Regions from separate parts of the Streptomyces sp. NPDC032198 genome, predicted to be linked through region 3. Evidence: riboswitches for the same ligand, from Rfam matches in the RefSeq annotation. Region 3 holds a riboswitch; each other region holds the start of a gene.
The links. Region 3 has a riboswitch for thiamine pyrophosphate ahead of thiC (phosphomethylpyrimidine synthase ThiC). Riboswitches for the same ligand answer to the same signal wherever they lie in the genome.
Positions count from the first base shown of each region.

Region 1: linked by a shared signal. The riboswitch ahead of thiO (glycine oxidase ThiO) and the one ahead of thiC (phosphomethylpyrimidine synthase ThiC) in region 3 are both predicted to bind thiamine pyrophosphate.
Region 2: linked by a shared signal. The riboswitch ahead of thiM (hydroxyethylthiazole kinase) and the one ahead of thiC (phosphomethylpyrimidine synthase ThiC) in region 3 are both predicted to bind thiamine pyrophosphate.
Region 4: linked by a shared signal. The riboswitch ahead of AB0E78_RS28205 (thiamine ABC transporter substrate-binding protein) and the one ahead of thiC (phosphomethylpyrimidine synthase ThiC) in region 3 are both predicted to bind thiamine pyrophosphate.

Region 1 covers NZ_JBEZVL010000001.1:416,498-420,732, reverse strand. The annotation lists gene pknB (Stk1 family PASTA domain-containing Ser/Thr kinase) at 1-353, opposite strand, end outside; gene AB0E78_RS01975 (thiazole synthase) at 445-1,239, opposite strand; gene thiS (sulfur carrier protein ThiS) at 1,246-1,464, opposite strand; gene thiO (glycine oxidase ThiO) at 1,461-2,651, opposite strand; TPP riboswitch at 2,649-2,761, opposite strand; gene AB0E78_RS01960 (FAD-dependent oxidoreductase) at 2,946-4,112, shown strand; gene AB0E78_RS01955 (Rv2175c family DNA-binding protein) at 4,204-4,235, shown strand, end outside.
Region 2 covers NZ_JBEZVL010000008.1:355,019-359,253, forward strand. The annotation lists gene thiD (bifunctional hydroxymethylpyrimidine kinase/phosphomethylpyrimidine kinase) at 1-257, opposite strand, end outside; gene thiE (thiamine phosphate synthase) at 254-892, opposite strand; gene thiM (hydroxyethylthiazole kinase) at 1,126-1,905, opposite strand; TPP riboswitch at 1,953-2,078, opposite strand; gene AB0E78_RS23430 (class I SAM-dependent methyltransferase) at 2,403-3,143, opposite strand; gene AB0E78_RS23435 (helix-turn-helix transcriptional regulator) at 3,497-4,235, opposite strand, start outside.
Region 3 covers NZ_JBEZVL010000002.1:208,195-212,429, reverse strand. The annotation lists gene AB0E78_RS06110 (SsgA family sporulation/cell division regulator) at 71-508, shown strand; gene AB0E78_RS06105 (YibE/F family protein) at 600-2,060, opposite strand; TPP riboswitch at 2,132-2,276, shown strand; gene thiC (phosphomethylpyrimidine synthase ThiC) at 2,269-4,113, shown strand; gene AB0E78_RS06095 (DUF4234 domain-containing protein) at 4,191-4,235, opposite strand, start outside.
Region 4 covers NZ_JBEZVL010000011.1:91,091-95,325, reverse strand. The annotation lists gene AB0E78_RS28220 (phosphatidate cytidylyltransferase) at 1-351, shown strand, start outside; gene AB0E78_RS28215 (hypothetical protein) at 438-896, opposite strand; gene rlmN (23S rRNA (adenine(2503)-C(2))-methyltransferase RlmN) at 1,046-2,152, shown strand; TPP riboswitch at 2,207-2,324, shown strand; gene AB0E78_RS28205 (thiamine ABC transporter substrate-binding protein) at 2,408-3,502, shown strand; gene AB0E78_RS28200 (iron ABC transporter permease) at 3,571-4,235, shown strand, end outside.

The DNA of each region.
Region 1 (4,235 bases), on a different contig from region 3:
GCCGCGCGCGGCTGCAGGGCGCCGCGATCGCGGAGCACGTCACGCAGGGTGCATCCCGCGACGTACTCCATCGCGAGATAGACGTACGCACCGTCGGCGCCCTGGTCGTACACCCCCACCACGTTCGGGTGCGAGAGCCGGGCGATCGACTTCGCCTCGCGGATGAAGCGCTCGACGAATGAGACGTCGGCGGCCAGCGTCGGGTGCATCACCTTGAGCGCGAGCACGCGGTCGAGGCGGGTGTCCACGGCCCGGTAGACCGTGGCCATCCCGCCGACCGCGATCCGCCCGTCCACGCGGTAGCGGCCGTCGAGCACCTGCCCGACGAGCGGGTCCTGAAGGGTCGTGTCCACGCAGGGAGTCTACGAGCCACCGCTGACACCGTTGCCCGCCCGGTCGGACTCGGGCCCCGACTGCAGCCGAGCTGTAACAGGGGCGGGACGCTCAGAACGCGGGCCGCTCCGGGTCGAGCCGGGCCATTCCCTCCACGGGCGAGGACGCCTCGGCGAAGTGGCGCCGGGGAATGCGCCCCGCACGGTACGCGAGCCGTCCGGCCTCGACGCCGTGCCGCATGCCCTCGGCCATCAGGACCGGTTCCTGCGCCCGGGTAACAGCGGAGGCGAGCATCACACCCGCGCACCCCAGTTCCATCGCGAGCGCCGCGTCGGACGCCGTGCCCGCCCCCGCGTCCAGGATCACCGGCACGCCCGCGCGCTCGACGATCAGCTGGAAGTTGTGCGGGTTGCGGATGCCGAGCCCCGAGCCGATGGGGGAGCCCAGCGGCATGATCGCCGCGCAGCCCACGTCCTCCAGCTTCCGGGCAAGCACCGGGTCGTCGTTCGTGTACGGGAGGACCGTGAAGCCGTCGTCGACGAGGGTCTCGGCGGCGTCGATGAGCTCGATCGGGTCGGGAAGCAGCGTGCGCTCGTCCGCGATGACCTCCAGCTTGACCAGGTCGGTGCCGAGCGCCTCCCGCGCGAGCCGGGCGGTCAGGACGGCCTCGCCCGCGGTGAAGCAGCCCGCCGTGTTCGGCAGCACACGGATGCCGAGGCGGTCCAGGACGGAGAGCACGGAGCCCTGCACGCCGGGATCGAGGCGGCGCATCGCGACCGTCGTCAGCTCCGTCCCGGAGGCGACGAGGGAGCGTTCCAGGACGTCGAGGCTCGGCGCACCGCCCGTACCCATGATCAGTCGGGAGGAAAGGGTGAGCCCGCCGATGGCGAAGGGATCGTCTGCCATGTCGGTTCAGCCTCCTTGTACGGCTGTGAGGACCTCGACGCGGTCGCCGTCATTGAGCGGGGTGTCAGACCAGCGCGTGCGCGGGACGACGGTTTCGTTGAGGGCGGCGGCGACGCCGGACGGGGCCGTGGTCAGGGTGGCGACGAGGGCGTCGAGCGTGGTGCCCGCGGCAACGTCGCGTGCTTCTCCGTTGACGGAGACGGCTGTCACTGCTGGGAGGGTCATGCGGGCTGCTCCATGAAGCGCTGCGTGCGGGGGGTGCCGGCGAAGCGCAGAGGGGTGAACCCCCGCGCCTCGTCGGGCAGTTCGCCGGTGGTCAGGGCGTGCGCCATGACGTCACCGGTGACGGGCGTCAGAAGGACGCCGTTGCGGTAGTGCCCGGTGGCCAGCTGGAGGCCGGGGAGCGCGGTCGGGCCGAGCAGCGGCGCGTTGTCGGGGGAGCCGGGGCGCAGGCCCGCGCGGGTCTCCGTCAGCGGCAGTTCCGTGATGCCGGGTACGAGCTCGTGGGCGTCCCGCAGCAGCTCGTACACGCCGCCCGCCGTGACCGTCGTGTCCCAGCCGAGTTCCTCGCTGGTCGCGCCGACGACGAGCTCGCCGTTCTCGCGCGGCACCAGGTAGACGTGGCTGCCACGCACCACGGCGCGCACGGTGCGGCTCAGGAACGGCGCGTACCGCTGCGGCACCGTGAGCCGCAGCACCTGCCCCTTCACGGGGCGTACTGGCGGCAGGACACCCTCGGGGACGCCGGAGAGGCGTCCGCTGAGGCTGCCCGCGGCGAGCACGGTCTGACCGGCCTCCAGGGCGGTGCCGTCGGCGAGGACGACTCCGGTGGCCCGGTCCCGTACGACCGAGAGACGGTCCACCCACGCGTGGTGGAAGGCCACGCCCGCCCGCTCGCAGGCCACCAGGAGCGCCGCGGCGAGCCTGCGCGGGTCGATCTGGTGGTCGCCGTCGACGCGCAGTCCGCCCCGGACCCCCGGTGCGAGCATCGGTTCGAGGCGGCGGCACTCGCGCCCGCTCAGCCACTCCGAGGCGAGCCCCGACTGCTGCTGAAGGGCGTGCAGCTCCCGCAGATGGGCACGGTCGTCGGAGTCGAGCGCCACGGCGAGCGTGCCGCACGCGCGGTAGCCGAGATCGCGGCCGCTCGCCTCGGTCAGCTCGGCCGCGAACTCGGGATAGCGCTGCGCGGAGGCCAGATTCAGGCCGAGCAGCGTCTGCTCCCCGTAGTGCAGCTCGGTGACGGCGGCCAGCATGCCCGCGGCGACCTGCGCCGCGCCGCCGCCGGGCTCGGGGTCCACGACCGCGGCGGACAGGCCGCGCTGGGCCGCCCGCCAGGCCGTGACCAGGCCGATGATGCCGCCCCCGACGACAAGGACGTCGGTCGTCTCTCGGGGTGGTGTACGTGGATGCATGGGCGTCCAGCCCCTCCCTTCGCCGGCATGACCCGGATCAGGTTCGTACGGTCGGAGGCCGTCCAGCCTCCCTCTCAGCCCGGTGCGTCCGGGCTCCCGCGAGTGCTCTGCACGGCAACCTTAGCCTTTGGTGTCCCGGGGTAGGTAGGGCAGCTGTGCGGTCAGGAGCAGTGACGGTGTGTCAGAGATCTCCTCGCGGGGCCCTGAGACGCGCGTCGCCCGCCGCCCTAGAGTGATCGGGTGAGTGAGCAGCGGAGGCAGGAAGAGCGCCGGGTCGTCATCGTCGGTGCGGGGATGGCCGGGGTGCAGACCGCCGTGGCCCTGCGCGAGCAGGGGTTCGCCGGGGCGGTCACCCTGATCGGCGCGGAGCCCCATCAGCCGTACGACAGGCCGCCGTTGTCCAAGGCCGTGCTGCTCGGCAAGGCGGAGGGCTCCGCCTTCGACATCGACTTCGAGGCGCTCGGCATCGAGCTGAGCCTGGGCCACGAGGTCACGGGCGTCCGCCCCGCGGACCACGCACTGGACACCGCGTCGGGCCCGGTGCCCTACGACGCCCTCGTCATCGCCACCGGCGCCCGGCCCATCCTGCTGCCCGGCGTCTCCGGGGTCCCCGGCGTCCATCTGCTGCGCACCCTCGACGACGCCGAGCGGCTGCGGCCCGTGCTCGCCGAACAGCACCGCATCGTGGTCGTCGGCGCCGGCTGGATCGGCGCCGAGTTCGCGACCGCCGCACGCGAGGCGGGCTGCTCGGTCACTGTCGTCGAGGCCGCCGCGCGACCGCTGGCCGGGGCGCTGCCCGCGGAGGTCGCGGCGCCGATGACGTCCTGGTACGCCGACTCCGGAGCCGAGCTGCGCACCCACGCGCGCGTGGACCGCGTCGAGCCCGGCAGCGTCCTCCTGGACGACGGCACCCGGCTGCCCGCGGACGCGGTCGTCGTCGGTATCGGCGCACGCCCCGCCACGGACTGGCTCGCGGACTCCGGCATCACCCTGGGCGCCCACCGTGAGGTCCTCGCCGACGACCACCTGCGGACGTCGGAACCCGATGTGTACGCGGTCGGCGACTGCTCCTCCTTCCCTTCGGGAAGGTATGGCGAGCGCCTGCTCGTCCACCACTGGGACAACGCCCTCCAGGGCCCGCGCACGGTCGCGGCGAACATCATCGGCGAGACCCCTTCGGCGTACGACCCGGTCCCGTACTTCTGGTCCGAGCAGTTCGGCCGCTTCGTCCAGTACGCCGGTCATCACGCGTCCGCCGACGAGCTGGTGTGGCGCGGCGACCCCTCGGGGGCGGCCTGGAGCGTGTGCTGGCTCCGGCGGGGCGCCCTGGTCGCCCTCCTCGCGGTGGGCCGCCCCAGGGACCTGGCACAGGGCCGCAAGCTGATCGAGGCGGGCGCCCGCCTGTCCGCCGAGCTGGCGTCGGACCCCGCCGTACCGCTCAAGAAGGCAGTGCTGCCCTAAGCGCTGCCGGGACCGCTGCCGGGACCGCTGCCGGGACCGAGGGGGACCCGCTGCCCGGCCGCTGTCGGTGCCCGGAGCTAGGCTTGTCCCCGTGACCGAGATTGACGCAAAGACTGATGCTCT
Region 2 (4,235 bases), on a different contig from region 3:
GCGGCGTCGGCCAGCATTCCGATCTTGACGGCGTCCACCCGGACGTCGGCGAACAGCGTGTCGAGCTGCTCGGTGACGAACGCCGCAGGCACGGCATGGATGCCGGTGACGCCCTGGGTGTTCTGTGCGGTCAGGGCGGTCAGGACTGCTGTTCCGTAGGCGCCGTTGGCGGAGAACGCCTTCAGGTCGGCCTGGATGCCGGCGCCGCCGGAGGGGTCGCTGGCGGCGATGCTGAGGGCGATGGGCGGGCTGGTCACGCGGGGACCTCCTGGCGCAGGGTGCGGATGAGGGAGTGCGCTGCGGCCTCGGGGTCGGACTGTCCGCAGACCGCGCTGACGACAGCGAGCCCGGCCGCACCGCTTGCCCTGACCGCGGCGGCCTCGGATGCGCCGATCCCGCCGATGGCCACGCATGGCAGCGGGCTCTCCTGGACGATCCGGGCCAGGCCTCCCAGGCCGAGCGGGGCGTCCGCGTCTGGCTTGGTGGACTGCGGGAACACCGGACCGACACCGAGGTGGTCGACGGCATCCGGTACGTGCGCCAGCTGCCCGGGACGGCTGACGGACAGGCCGATGTAGGCATGGGGGCCGAGCCGCTGCCGGGCGGTCGTGGGGGAGAGGTCCCGCTGCCCCAGGTGGACGCCGTCCGCGTCCAACCAGACCGCCACATCCAGACGATCATTGACGATCAAGGGGACACCGGTGCCGGCGAGTTCGGCCTGGATCCTCCGGCCCAGCGCGCACAGCGTGCGGGCGTCCGCGTCCGGATCGCGCAACTGGACAGCGGTCACACCGCCCTTGACGGCGGCCGCCACTGTGGCCGCGACACCACGGTCGCCGCAGAGCCGGGTGTCGGTGACGAGATACAGGGATAGGTCAAGTGGTGGTCGCATGGGTTGCTCCTTGGGGTCTCCCGGCCGGGGAAGGGCGGGGGAAACGCATCGGGAGGTGCAGGGAAAGGCAGGGCCCTGACGTGCAGGAACCTTGAGTTGTCCGCAGGGGCGAGGGTGTGCGTCTGCGGGGTCTGACGCACTTGGTGGTGGGGTCGCACCCCAGGTCGGCGGAGGCTGTTCAGCAGGTGGCGTTCGGCCGACCGCTCGCTGCCAACCCGGCAACACCGCTGCGCTCAGCGCAGGTTGAGAGCCTCGGCGAGCCGGTCCGGGCTGAGCTCGTACAGTGCATCGATCAGTGCGACCGCGAACGTGCCGGGCCCCGTCGAGCGCGTGGCGGCACTCTCCGCGGCCACGGTGAGCAGGCCCGACGCGGCAGTGGCGGCCAGCAGTGCATCGCCCGTGACGGCCGTGCAAGCAGCCACCAGGGCGCCCAGTGAGCAGCCGGTACCCGTCACCCGTTGCAGCAGCGGGTGACCATTGGCCACACGCACCACGCGCGTCCCGTCCGTAAGGACGTCCTCCGGACCGCTCACAGCGACCGCGCAGCCGTAGCGCCGGCCCAGCCCGCCGGCCGCGTCCAGCGCCGCCTCGGGGGCGTCCGTGCTGTCCACGCCGCGCCCGCCCGTGCCGCCGCTGTCCAGGGCCAGGATCTCGGAAGCATTGCCGCGAATGACCGCTGGAGGCGCGATCTCCAGGAGTTCGCGGGCCAGGCCGGTGCGCCAGGGCAGCGCGCCGACCGCCACCGGGTCGAGCACCCACGGGCGCCCGGCCCCGGCCGCTTCTTTGACCGCGACGCGCATCGCCTCGGCCGTCGCGGACGTGACCGTCCCCAGGTTGATCAGGACGCCCCCGGCCACCCGGGCCAGTGCTCCGGCCTCCTGCGGGCTGTGCACCATCGCGGGGGAGGCCCCCGCCGCGAGCAGCACGTTCGCGGTGAACTGCGACACCACGACGTTGGTCAGGCAGTGCACAAGGGGTGCGGAGCTCCGCAGCGACGCGATCACGTCCGCCACGGCATCACGGGAAACGGCAGGGCCGTTCTGGGCAGGTACGGAGGCAGCATCCATCGTCAACACTCTTCCTACGCCGGCATTACCCGGTCCAGGTTCATGCGGTCGGCGGAAAGGGGAGCAAGTCCCGTCCGCCCTCTCAGCCCGGCTACTCCCGAGCTCCCGCGGTGGTCACCACGCAATGTACCTCCCCCGGGAACGGGAGTTCGCACTCGGGGCACCGCACGGCAGGACACGGCTCTGCCGGAGGAACTGACAAGGCCGCCGCCCTGGTGCACACTCTGGGCGCAGACTCGTAGCCCGTGTCGTATTGCTCGCCGGGCGGGAGGTCCGTGACGAGGTCTCTGAGGCTGTGCAGTGCGTCGGTGAATCCCGCGACCACCTGACCGATGCGATCCTGCATAGCTCCAGATTTCGTCAACCCGTCAACCTTTGCAATGGGAGATCTCTCCAAGCTCGGCGGTTGGCCCACCGGGCTTCACGTCTCGGCACGGCGGAACTTATGGTTTGTGGGTTACCCAGAGCAGTTCCGCCGGCCAGCGGTGTGCCCAGTCGGGAGGGTCGGTTTCGTTGTAGCCGTTGGGTGTTCCGAGTTCGGGCCGCGGCTCGATGAGGTCGTCGATGATGAGACCCGCGCCGCGCAGGACCTTGACCCAGTCGCCGTAGGTGAGCTGATAGCTGGTCGCGCCGTCGTCTTCGGCGATGGCGCTCAGCCCGAAGTAGTCCTTCTGCAGCGTCGTGGTCACGCGGCTGGCGGCTTCGTCGTAGCAAGCTTCGAACCAAGGGCTGGCGACGTTGAACACCAGGCGCCCGCCTCGGCCCAAGACGCGTGCGGCCTGCGGGACGGCCAGGTGCGGGGGCGCCCAGCTGAGCCCACCGAAGTCGCAGAACACCAGGTCGAAGCTGTCGGCGGCGAAGGGGAGTTGTTCGGCGGCGCCTTGCACCAGCGGGTAGCGGACGGCTCCCATCGCGCGGGCCGCTGCGGCGAGTTGGGCTTCGGACAGGTCGATCCCGACCACGGAGGCACCCTCGGCGGCGAGCGCCCTGGACCACTGGCCGGCGCCACAGCCGAGTTCGAGGACGCGCTTGCCGGTGACGTCGCCCAGGGCGTGCAGGTGCGCGTCGGGGATGGAGTACATGCCCCACAGCCGGGGTGTGGCGCCGATTTGCGGGTCGTGCTCGTGCTGGTAGGCGCTGCTGATCTGGTTCCAGAGCCGCCGGTTGGCGGGGATGCTGTCCACGCGCCGACTCCAGCACTGCCTGCCGGGGGCGGTCAACACGATTATGGCACTGGGCGGCCCTCGCCTCGGTTGCTTCCCCGGCGCTTTGCCGACGGCGAGCAGATCATGCGTGTGCCCCTCGACGGTGGTGAGCGTCGGTCGGTTGGTATCGCCGACGTGACGGTCCATCGCAACTTCTACTCGATAGTGGACAAGAACGGTCAGCTCGAAGACACCGTGGAGGTTCCAGGGCCCGGCGGGCGGGGAGCTGGCAGGTCCAGCCGTGCCGTTTGAGCAGGGCCGCGACGCCCTGGGCGGCTCGGCGCATCGGTGACCCCGGTGGCCCTCGTCGTCGGAGCGTCACCGCGCAGCGGTCAGCGGTCACGGGTGAGCGCGGTGGCGAGTTGGGTGCGGGAGCGGATGCCGAGTTTGCGGTAGATGCGGCTCAGCACGGTTTCTACGGTCTTGACCGAGATGAACATCTGCTGGGCCGCTTCCTGGTTCGTCGCGCCGGTGCGCACGAGTTCGGCCAGATGCAACTCGTGTTCGGTCAGACGCTGGGGCGTCGGCGGAGCCGAGCTGCTGGGTGCGGAGGGATGGCCTGTCAGGTGGGTCAGGTGGTTGTTCGCGAGCGCGGTCCAGGGGCGTGCTTCGGCGTCCTCGAAGAGCGTACGAGCCCTTTCCCACGCCGTTCGCGCAGCGGCGGCACGCCGACGGCGGCGCTCGACACGGCCGCGCAGCAGGTGGGTGCGGCCCTCCTCGACGGGGAGGCCGAGCGCGGCGAAACCGTGGGCAGCGTCCGCCAGGAGTTCCGCGGCCTCTTCGACGGCGTCGGCACCGTCGAGGTAGCGGCACAGGCCTCGGGCGCGGGTCAGCGCTGCGCGCAGAGCGGCGTGCGCGGGGTGCGCTCCCACCCGTTCCTGCATGTGCTCCAGCAGACCGCGGGCCTCGTCCGTACGACCGCAGAGCGCGTACGCCTCCACCGCGTCCCCCTGCCAGCGCAGCACCGCCGGATCAGCGGCCCCCGAGCGCGACTCCAGCTCCGCGACCTCCGACAACGTCGCGGCGGCCTTCTCGACGCGACCGGTGTGCAGAAGCGCAGCCCCCAGGGCC
Region 3 (4,235 bases):
AGCAAGATGCCATGAGTGTCAGGGAGTTGGTTCCTGGCCAGTCGAGCTTTAGCGACGGGGTAGGCGGACGATGCGCGAGTCGGTCCAGGCAGAGGTCATGATGAGCTTCCTCGTTTCCGAGGAGCTGTCGTTTCGCATCCCGGTGGAGCTGCGTTATGAGACCGGCGATCCCTACGCCGTCCGGCTGACCTTCCATCTCCCCGGAGACGCACCCGTGACCTGGGCCTTCGGGCGGGAGCTGCTGGTCGACGGGGTGGGCGGGGCGTGCGGTGACGGGGATGTGCACATCGCCCCCACCGATCCCGAGCTGCTCGACGATGTACTGATCCGGCTTCAGGTCGGTGCGGATCAGGCGCTGTTCCGGGCGGGGATCCCACCGCTCCTCGCCTTCTTGGACCGTACGGACAAGCTGGTTCCGCTGGGGCAGGAGCGGGCGCTCGCCGACTTCGAGACGCACCTGGACGAAGCGCTGGACCGGATCCTCGCCGAGGAGCAGAGCGCGGGCTGACTCCGCGAACCAAGGGGCGCAGCCGTACGGCAGATTGGTGCATTTCGTGGCATCGGCCGCGTAAGCCTTGCGGCGCCGGGCCGCGCGAGCCTCAGGCCTTGCGGCGTCGGCCTTTTCCGCCGCGGCTCTGCTTGGGTGCGGGCAGGACGGGGGTGGCGGGGGCGGCGGGAGTGGCACCGCCTCCGGGGTGGGCCGCGCCTCCAGCGTTGCTCGCGCCTCCCGGGTGGCTCGCGCCTCCCGGGCGGGCCGCGCTTCCCGTGTGGCCCGTGGGAGTCGAGCGGTCGGCCGAGACCACCAGGGCCGCGAGCGCGGTCGTCACCGGTACGGAGGCGACCAGGCCGATCGAGCCGACCAGGGTGCGCACGATCTCCTCGGCCACCAGCTCGCTGTTGGCCACCGTGCCCACGCTGCTCTGGGCGATCGAGAAGAGCAGCAGCAGGGGCAGCGCGGCACCCGCGTAGGCCAGGACCAGGGTGTTGACGACCGAGGCGATGTGGTCGCGGCCGATGCGGATGGCGGCGCCGTACAGACCGCGCCAGCCCATCGTGGGGTTGGCCTGGTGCAGTTCCCAGACCGCGGACGTCTGCGTCACCGTCACGTCGTCGAGTACGCCGAGCGAGCCGATGATGACGCCGGCGAGCAGCAGACCGCTCATGTCGATGGACGGATACAGGCCGTGGATCAGGCCGGTGTTGTCGTCCGTGTTGCCCGTCAGCGAGGCCCAGCCGATGAAGAGCGAGCCGAGGAGGCCGATGAGGAGCAGGGAGATCAGCGTGCCGAGGACCGCGACCGAGGTACGCGCCGTGAGGCCATGGCACAGATAGAGCGCGATCAGCATGATGGCGCTGGCCCCGATCACCGCCACGACCAGCGGGTTCGAGCCCTGCAGGATCGCGGGCAGGATGAAGAACGTCAGGACCAGGAAGCTCAACGCCAGCGCCACCAGGGCCATGACGCCGCGCATTCGTCCCACCACGACCACGGCGAGTGCGAAGATCCCGGCGAGCAGCGCCATGGGGAGCTTCCGGTTCACGTCGGTGACCGAGTACTGCAACGCCTCGGGGGCCGTGGGCTCGTAGGCGACCACCACCTCCTGGCCCTGGCGCAACTGCCGCGGTGAGTCCGGCTGGACGATCTCGGTGAACGTGCGGCCCTTGTCCTTTCCGCTGGTCACCTCGATCGTCGCCTTCTTGCAGACGCCCTTCGCGCGGGACTGCGCGGACTGCTCCTCGGCGGTGGAGGTGTCGCCGTTGGGCGGAGTCTGGGAGGCGTTCACCTCACTGCAGGGGAGCTCTTTCAGCTTCGCCACCGTGGCTGACTGGGTCTGCCGGTCGAAGCCGACTCCGGTGCGTTCGTGGGACGGTGCGCCCCCTGGCCAGAACACCGCGAGCCCCACGACCACCGCCGCGGCGAAAGGAATCAGCACGGCGGCGATGACCTTGCGCAGATGCTTGGAGACGGGGGCGGCCGGGCCATGGCTGTGGGAGTGCCCGTGCGAGTCGTGCGGCACGTTCGGGGCGGGCGGCTGGGACGGCGGCTGTGTGGTGGTCACTGCCCGATCATCGCAAGAACGGAGGGGGCCCTCTGTTCAGCGCGCCCGACGGGACGCTAGCGTGGAGGCACCTTTGCAAACGCGGGAGCTCGGAGCACCGGGCTGAGAGGGCGCTGACCTCCGTACGAAACGGTATGAACCGTACGGAATCCGCTGCGTCGACCGCCGAACCTGTTACCGGGTAATGCCGGCGTAGGGAGTAGGTCTCATGACCACAGCGGACGCACGCACGCCTGCCTCCAGCAGCGACGAGAACGGCGAGAACGGCGAGAACGTAGGAAACGCCGAGCACACCGTCGCGGCCGAGGCCGGGAAGTCCATCGGCTGGCACAAGGCGTATGTCGAGGGTTCACGCCCCGACCTGCGGGTGCCGGTCCGACAGGTGCACCTCACCAACGGCAAGGCCGTGACCTTGTACGACACTTCGGGGCCGTACACCGACGAGTCCATCGACACCGACGTCCGCAGGGGCCTCGCGCCCCTGCGCGAGAACTGGATCATCGCCCGCGGCGACACCGAGGAGTACGTGGGCCGCCCGCCCCGTCCCGAGGACGACGGCATCAAGCACACCTCGCCGCGCGGTGGCCTGAAGAACCTCGACGCGGTCTTCCCCGGCCGCCCGCGCCAGCCCCGCCGGGGCCGCGGCGGCCAGGCGGTGACGCAGCTCGCGTACGCCCGCCGTGGCGAGATCACGCCCGAGATGGAGTTCATCGGGATCCGCGAGAACCTCGACCCCGAGGTCGTGCGCGCGGAGGTCGCCGCGGGCCGCGCGGTGATCCCCGCCAACGTCAATCACCCGGAGATCGAGCCGATGATCATCGGCAAGAAGTTCCTGGTGAAGGTCAACGCCAACATCGGCAACTCCGCGGTCACCTCCTCCATCGAGGAGGAGGTGGACAAGATGACCTGGGCGACCAAGTGGGGCGCCGACACGGTCATGGACCTGTCCACCGGGCGCAACATCCACACGACCCGCGAGTGGGTCCTGCGCAACTCCCCCGTGCCCATCGGCACCGTGCCGCTCTACCAGGCCCTGGAGAAGGTCGACGGCCAGGCCGAGGCGCTGACCTGGGAGATCTACAAGGACACGGTCATCGAGCAGGCCGAACAGGGCGTGGACTACATGACGGTGCACGCGGGCGTGCGCCTTCCGTACGTCCCGCTGACCGCCAACCGCAAGACCGGCATCGTCTCGCGCGGCGGTTCGATCATGGCGGCCTGGTGCCTCGCGCACCACAAGGAGAGCTTCCTCTACGAGAACTTCGAGGAGCTCTGCGAGATTCTCGCGGCGTACGACGTGACGTACTCGCTCGGCGACGGTCTGCGCCCCGGGTCGATCGCGGACGCCAACGACGAGGCGCAGTTCGCCGAGCTGCGCACGCTCGGGGAACTCAACACGATCGCCAAGCGTCATCACGTACAGACCATGATCGAGGGCCCGGGCCACGTCCCGATGCACAAGATCAAGGAGAACATCGACCTTCAGCAGGAGATCTGCGAGGAGGCGCCGTTCTACACGCTCGGCCCGCTGACCACGGACATCGCGCCCGCGTACGACCACATCACCTCCGGCATCGGCGCCGCGATGATCGGCTGGTGGGGCACGGCGATGCTCTGCTACGTCACGCCCAAGGAGCACCTCGGCCTGCCCAACCGCGACGACGTGAAGACCGGCGTCATCACGTACAAGATCGCGGCCCACGCGGCGGACCTCGCCAAGGGGCACCCGGGCGCGCAGGACTGGGACGACGCGCTCTCGGACGCACGCTTCGAGTTCCGCTGGGAGGACCAGTTCAACCTGGCCCTCGACCCGGTCACGGCGCGGGAGTTCCACGACGAGACGCTGCCCGCGGAGCCCGCGAAGACGGCGCATTTCTGCTCGATGTGCGGTCCGAAGTTCTGCAGCATGAAGATTAGCCACAGCATCACAGAGCAGTTCGGCGGTACTGCGGCTGCGGACGCGACGGCTGAGGAGGTCGCGGCGGGGATGCTCCAGAAGTCGAAGGAGTTCGCCGCGAGCGGGAATCGGGTCTACCTGCCGCTGGCGGACTGACGCGCGGTTAAGCGCCGCTCCAGGAAACTTCGGCTTCTGGAGCGGCGCTTCCCCGTACGGCGAACCAGAGCGGATGGCTAGTGAGGGAGGACCGGATCGGCGACCCGCAGAGCGTTAAGGAC
Region 4 (4,235 bases), on a different contig from region 3:
GCGATCGGCTGGCGCTTCGGCAAGCACAAGCTCGCCCCGCGCATCAGCCCCGGCAAGACCCGCGAGGGCCTGGTCGGAGCGGTGACGTTCGCGATGGCGGGTGGCGCGCTGTGCATGGAGTTCCTGATCGACGGCGGCACGTGGTGGCAGGGGCTGCTCATCGGCCTCGCGGTCGCCGCGAGCGCGACGCTCGGGGACCTGGGCGAGTCGATGATCAAGCGTGACCTCGGCATCAAGGACATGGGCACGCTGCTGCCGGGACACGGCGGCATCATGGACCGCCTCGACTCACTGCTGCCGACCGCACCGGTGGTCTGGCTGCTGCTGGTCATCTTCGTCGGGTCCGGCTGACCTGCGCTTGTGTACGTGAGGGGCTCGCCGTCCAGCTGGACGGCGAGCCCCTTTTCGCATGCCGCGCGCAGTGTGCCGTACGCCGCTTACTTCAGCTTGTGGCACGCCTTCTGCGAGAGGTTCTTCCACTGCACACAGACCAGCGTGCCCTTGCGGAGCTTGGGCCCCGTGGTGGTCCCGACCTTGCCCCACTCGACCTCGGCGGCGTTGCCGTGCGGAACCGAGTGGGCCTTGCGCCAGCTCTTGCCGACGTGGGTCGAGCCGCCCGGCTGCTTGTACAGCCAGCGGGCCTTACCCGCCTTGTACGGAGACCTGGCCGACTGGACGTAGTTCAGGCCACGCTTGGTGGACCCCTTCTTGTTCCAGTAGAAGAAGGAGACCGAGTAAGCGCAGGTCCTGCCGCTCTGCTTCACGCAGCGCACTTCCTGGTGCTTGCTGACCGCCGCGGCCCGGACCCCGGTCCCGGCGTGGGCCGGTGCCGCGGTCGTCACGGCGAGCGCCGCGGTGGCGCCGATCAAGAGCGCCTTCCCCGTTTGATTCAACACGTGCTGATTACCTCCAGCGAAGTTGATGTTGTCAGGGAAGACTCTAGTGATCTATGTCAGGCACATGACAGACCTTCGGCCGACCGGTTCTCAGCGCCGCCGTGGGTGGACAGGGGAGGGCTCTCATCGTCTGCGACACTGGAAGGACCATGCCTGTACCCGGAGAACTCACCTTTGTCGCGCCCCGCGGAGCCAAGAAGCCGCCGCGGCATCTCGCCGACCTCACGCCCGCCGAGCGCAAGGAAGCCGTTGCCGCTGCCGGCGAGAAGCCGTTTCGCGCCAAGCAGCTTTCGCAGCACTACTTCGCGCGGTACGCGCACGACCCGGAGCAGTGGACCGACATTCCCGCCGGTTCACGTCAGAAGCTTCAGGAGGCGCTGCTTCCCGAGCTGATGTCCGTGGTGCGGCACATCAGCTGTGACGACGACACCACGCGCAAGACGCTGTGGCGGCTCTTCGACGGGACGCTCGTCGAGTCCGTGCTCATGCGCTATCCGGACCGCGTGACGATGTGCATCTCGTCGCAGGCCGGGTGTGGGATGAACTGTCCGTTCTGTGCCACCGGGCAGGCCGGGCTCGACCGGAATCTGTCGACCGCCGAGATCGTGCACCAGATCGTTGACGGGATGCGCGCGCTGCGGGACGGGGAGATCCCTGGAGGGCCCGCTCGGCTCTCCAACATCGTGTTTATGGGGATGGGCGAGCCTCTTGCCAACTACAACCGGGTGACCGGGGCGATTCGCAGGCTGACCGATCCCGAGCCGGACGGTGTGGGCCTCTCGCAGCGTGGCATCACCGTGTCGACCGTCGGTCTGGTGCCCGCCATCCACCGGTTCGCCGACGAGGGCTTCAAGTGCCGCCTCGCCATCTCGCTGCACGCGCCCGACGACGAGCTCCGCGACACCCTCGTACCCGTCAACACGCGCTGGAACGTGCGTGAAGTGATGGACGCCGGGTGGGAGTACGCCGCCAAGTCGGGGCGTCGCCTCTCCATCGAGTACGCGCTGATCCGCGACATCAACGACCAGGCCTGGCGCGGTGACCGCCTCGGGCGGCTGCTGAAGAACAAGCCCGTGCACGTGAACCTCATTCCGCTGAACCCGACGCCCGGGTCGAAGTGGACGGCCTCGCGGCCCGAGGACGAGAAGGCCTTCGTGGACGCCATCGCCGCCCATGGCGTGCCCGTCACGGTTCGTGACACCCGTGGCCAGGAGATCGACGGGGCGTGCGGTCAGCTCGCCGCGTCGGAGCGCTAGCCCGCCGGGCGATAGGCTGGCCGAAACACATCTTCATAGCCGGAACACATCTTCATATTCCGACAGGGGAGCGCCACAGCGCTGAGAGTGCGGCAGCCAAGGACAGGTTGGCCGCAGACCCTCTGAACCTTGCCCGGGTCATTCCGGGTAGGAAGTTCGGACATCACTCAAGCTGTTGCGCCCTGCCCGCGGACCGGTCCGATCCGGTCTGTTCCGCGGGCAGGGCCGCGTCTCTTCCTGGTCACTCCAGGAGGAATGAACTCAGTGAGCACCACCAAGAAGGTCACGGTCACCGCGGTCGCGGTGAGCATCGGGCTCGTCGCGCTCTCCGCGTGCGGCAGCTCGTCGGACAGCGGCGACAAGGCCGACTCCAAGAGCGTCACGCTCGTCAGCCATGACTCCTTCAACGTCTCCAAGGACGTACTGAAGGCGTTCGAGAAGAGCTCCGGCTACAAGGTCAACGTGCTGAAGGACGGCGACGCCGGTGCGGCCGTGAACAAGGCGATCCTGTCCAAGGACAACCCGCAGGGCGATGTCTTCTTCGGCGTCGACAACACCCTGCTCTCGCGCGCGCTCGACAACGGTCTCTTCCAGTCGTACGAGGCCAAGGGCTCGGAGAAGGTCGGGCCGGAGTTCCGGGTCGACGGGGACAAGCACCGGGTGACGCCCGTCGACAGCGGCGACATCTGCGTCAACTACGACAAGAAGTACTTCGCCGACAAGAAGCTGGCGCCGCCGAAGTCCTTCGCGGATCTGACCAAGCCCGCCTACAAGGACCTGTTGGTCACCGAGAACGCCTCGACCTCCTCGCCCGGCCTCGGATTCCTGCTCGGCAGCGCCGCGCAGTACGGCGACGACGGCTGGCAGGGCTACTGGAAGAAGCTCAAGGCCAACGGCGTCAAGGTCGTCGACGGCTGGGAGCAGGCCTACAACGAAGAGTTCTCCGGGTCCGCCGGCGGCAAGAAGGCCAAGGGCGACCGGCCGCTCGTCGTCTCGTACGCCTCGTCGCCGCCCGTCGAGGTGCTCTACGCCAAGCCGCAGCCCAAGCAGGCGCCGACCGGCGTCGCGACCGGCACCTGCTTCCGGCAGGTCGAGTACGCGGGTCTGCTCAGCAACGCCAAGAACGAGAAGGGCGGCAAGGCGCTGCTCGACTTCCTGATCGGCGCCGAGTTCCAGAAGGACATGCCGCTGAACATGTTCGTGAACCCGGTGCGGGAGAAGACCGAGCTGCCCGAGCTGTTCGTCAAGCACGGCGTGAAGGTCGACGACCCGGAGACCATGGACCCGAAGAAGATCGCCGACAACCGTGATCAGTGGGTCAAGTCGTGGACCTCGCTCGTACTGAAGTAAGCGGATCCCCTAAGGGGAGCGCTTCCCGTAAGGGGCGCTCGCGCGGGGGCGCGGCGCGGCTCGGTCTGATGGCCGTGCCCGTCGCGTTCTTCGCGGTCTTCTTCGCCTATCCGGTCGCCGCGATCGTCGCGCGCGGCTTGAAGGTGGGCGGGGCGTGGCAGTTCGGGCGGATCGCGGAGGTCGTCGGGCAGTCCGACGTCCGGCACGTGCTGTGGTTCACCACCTGGCAGGCGCTCGCGTCGACCGCGCTCACGCTGCTGATCGCGCTCCCCGGCGCGTATGTCTTCGCGCGCTTCGAGTTCAGGGGCAAGCAGGTGCTCCGGGCGGTCGTCACGGTGCCGTTCGTGCTGCCGACGGTCGTCGTCGGGACCGCGTTCCTCGCGCTGCTCGGCCGGGGCGGGCTGCTCGACGAGATGTGGGGCGTGCGCCTCGACACGACTGTGTGGGCGATCCTGCTCGCGCACGTCTTCTTCAACTACGCCGTCGTCGTACGGACGGTGGGCGGGCTCTGGTCGCAGCTCGACCCGCGCCAGGAAGAGGCCGCGCGGATGCTCGGCGCCTCGCGGTGGACCGCGTGGCGGACCGTGACGCTGCCCGCGCTCGGGCCCGCGGTAGCCGCCGCCTCGCTCATGGTCTTCCTGTTCACCTTCACCTCGTTCGGTGTGGTGCAGATCCTCGGCGGGCCCGCGTACTCGACCCTCGAGGTCGAGATCTACCGGCAGACCGCCCAGCT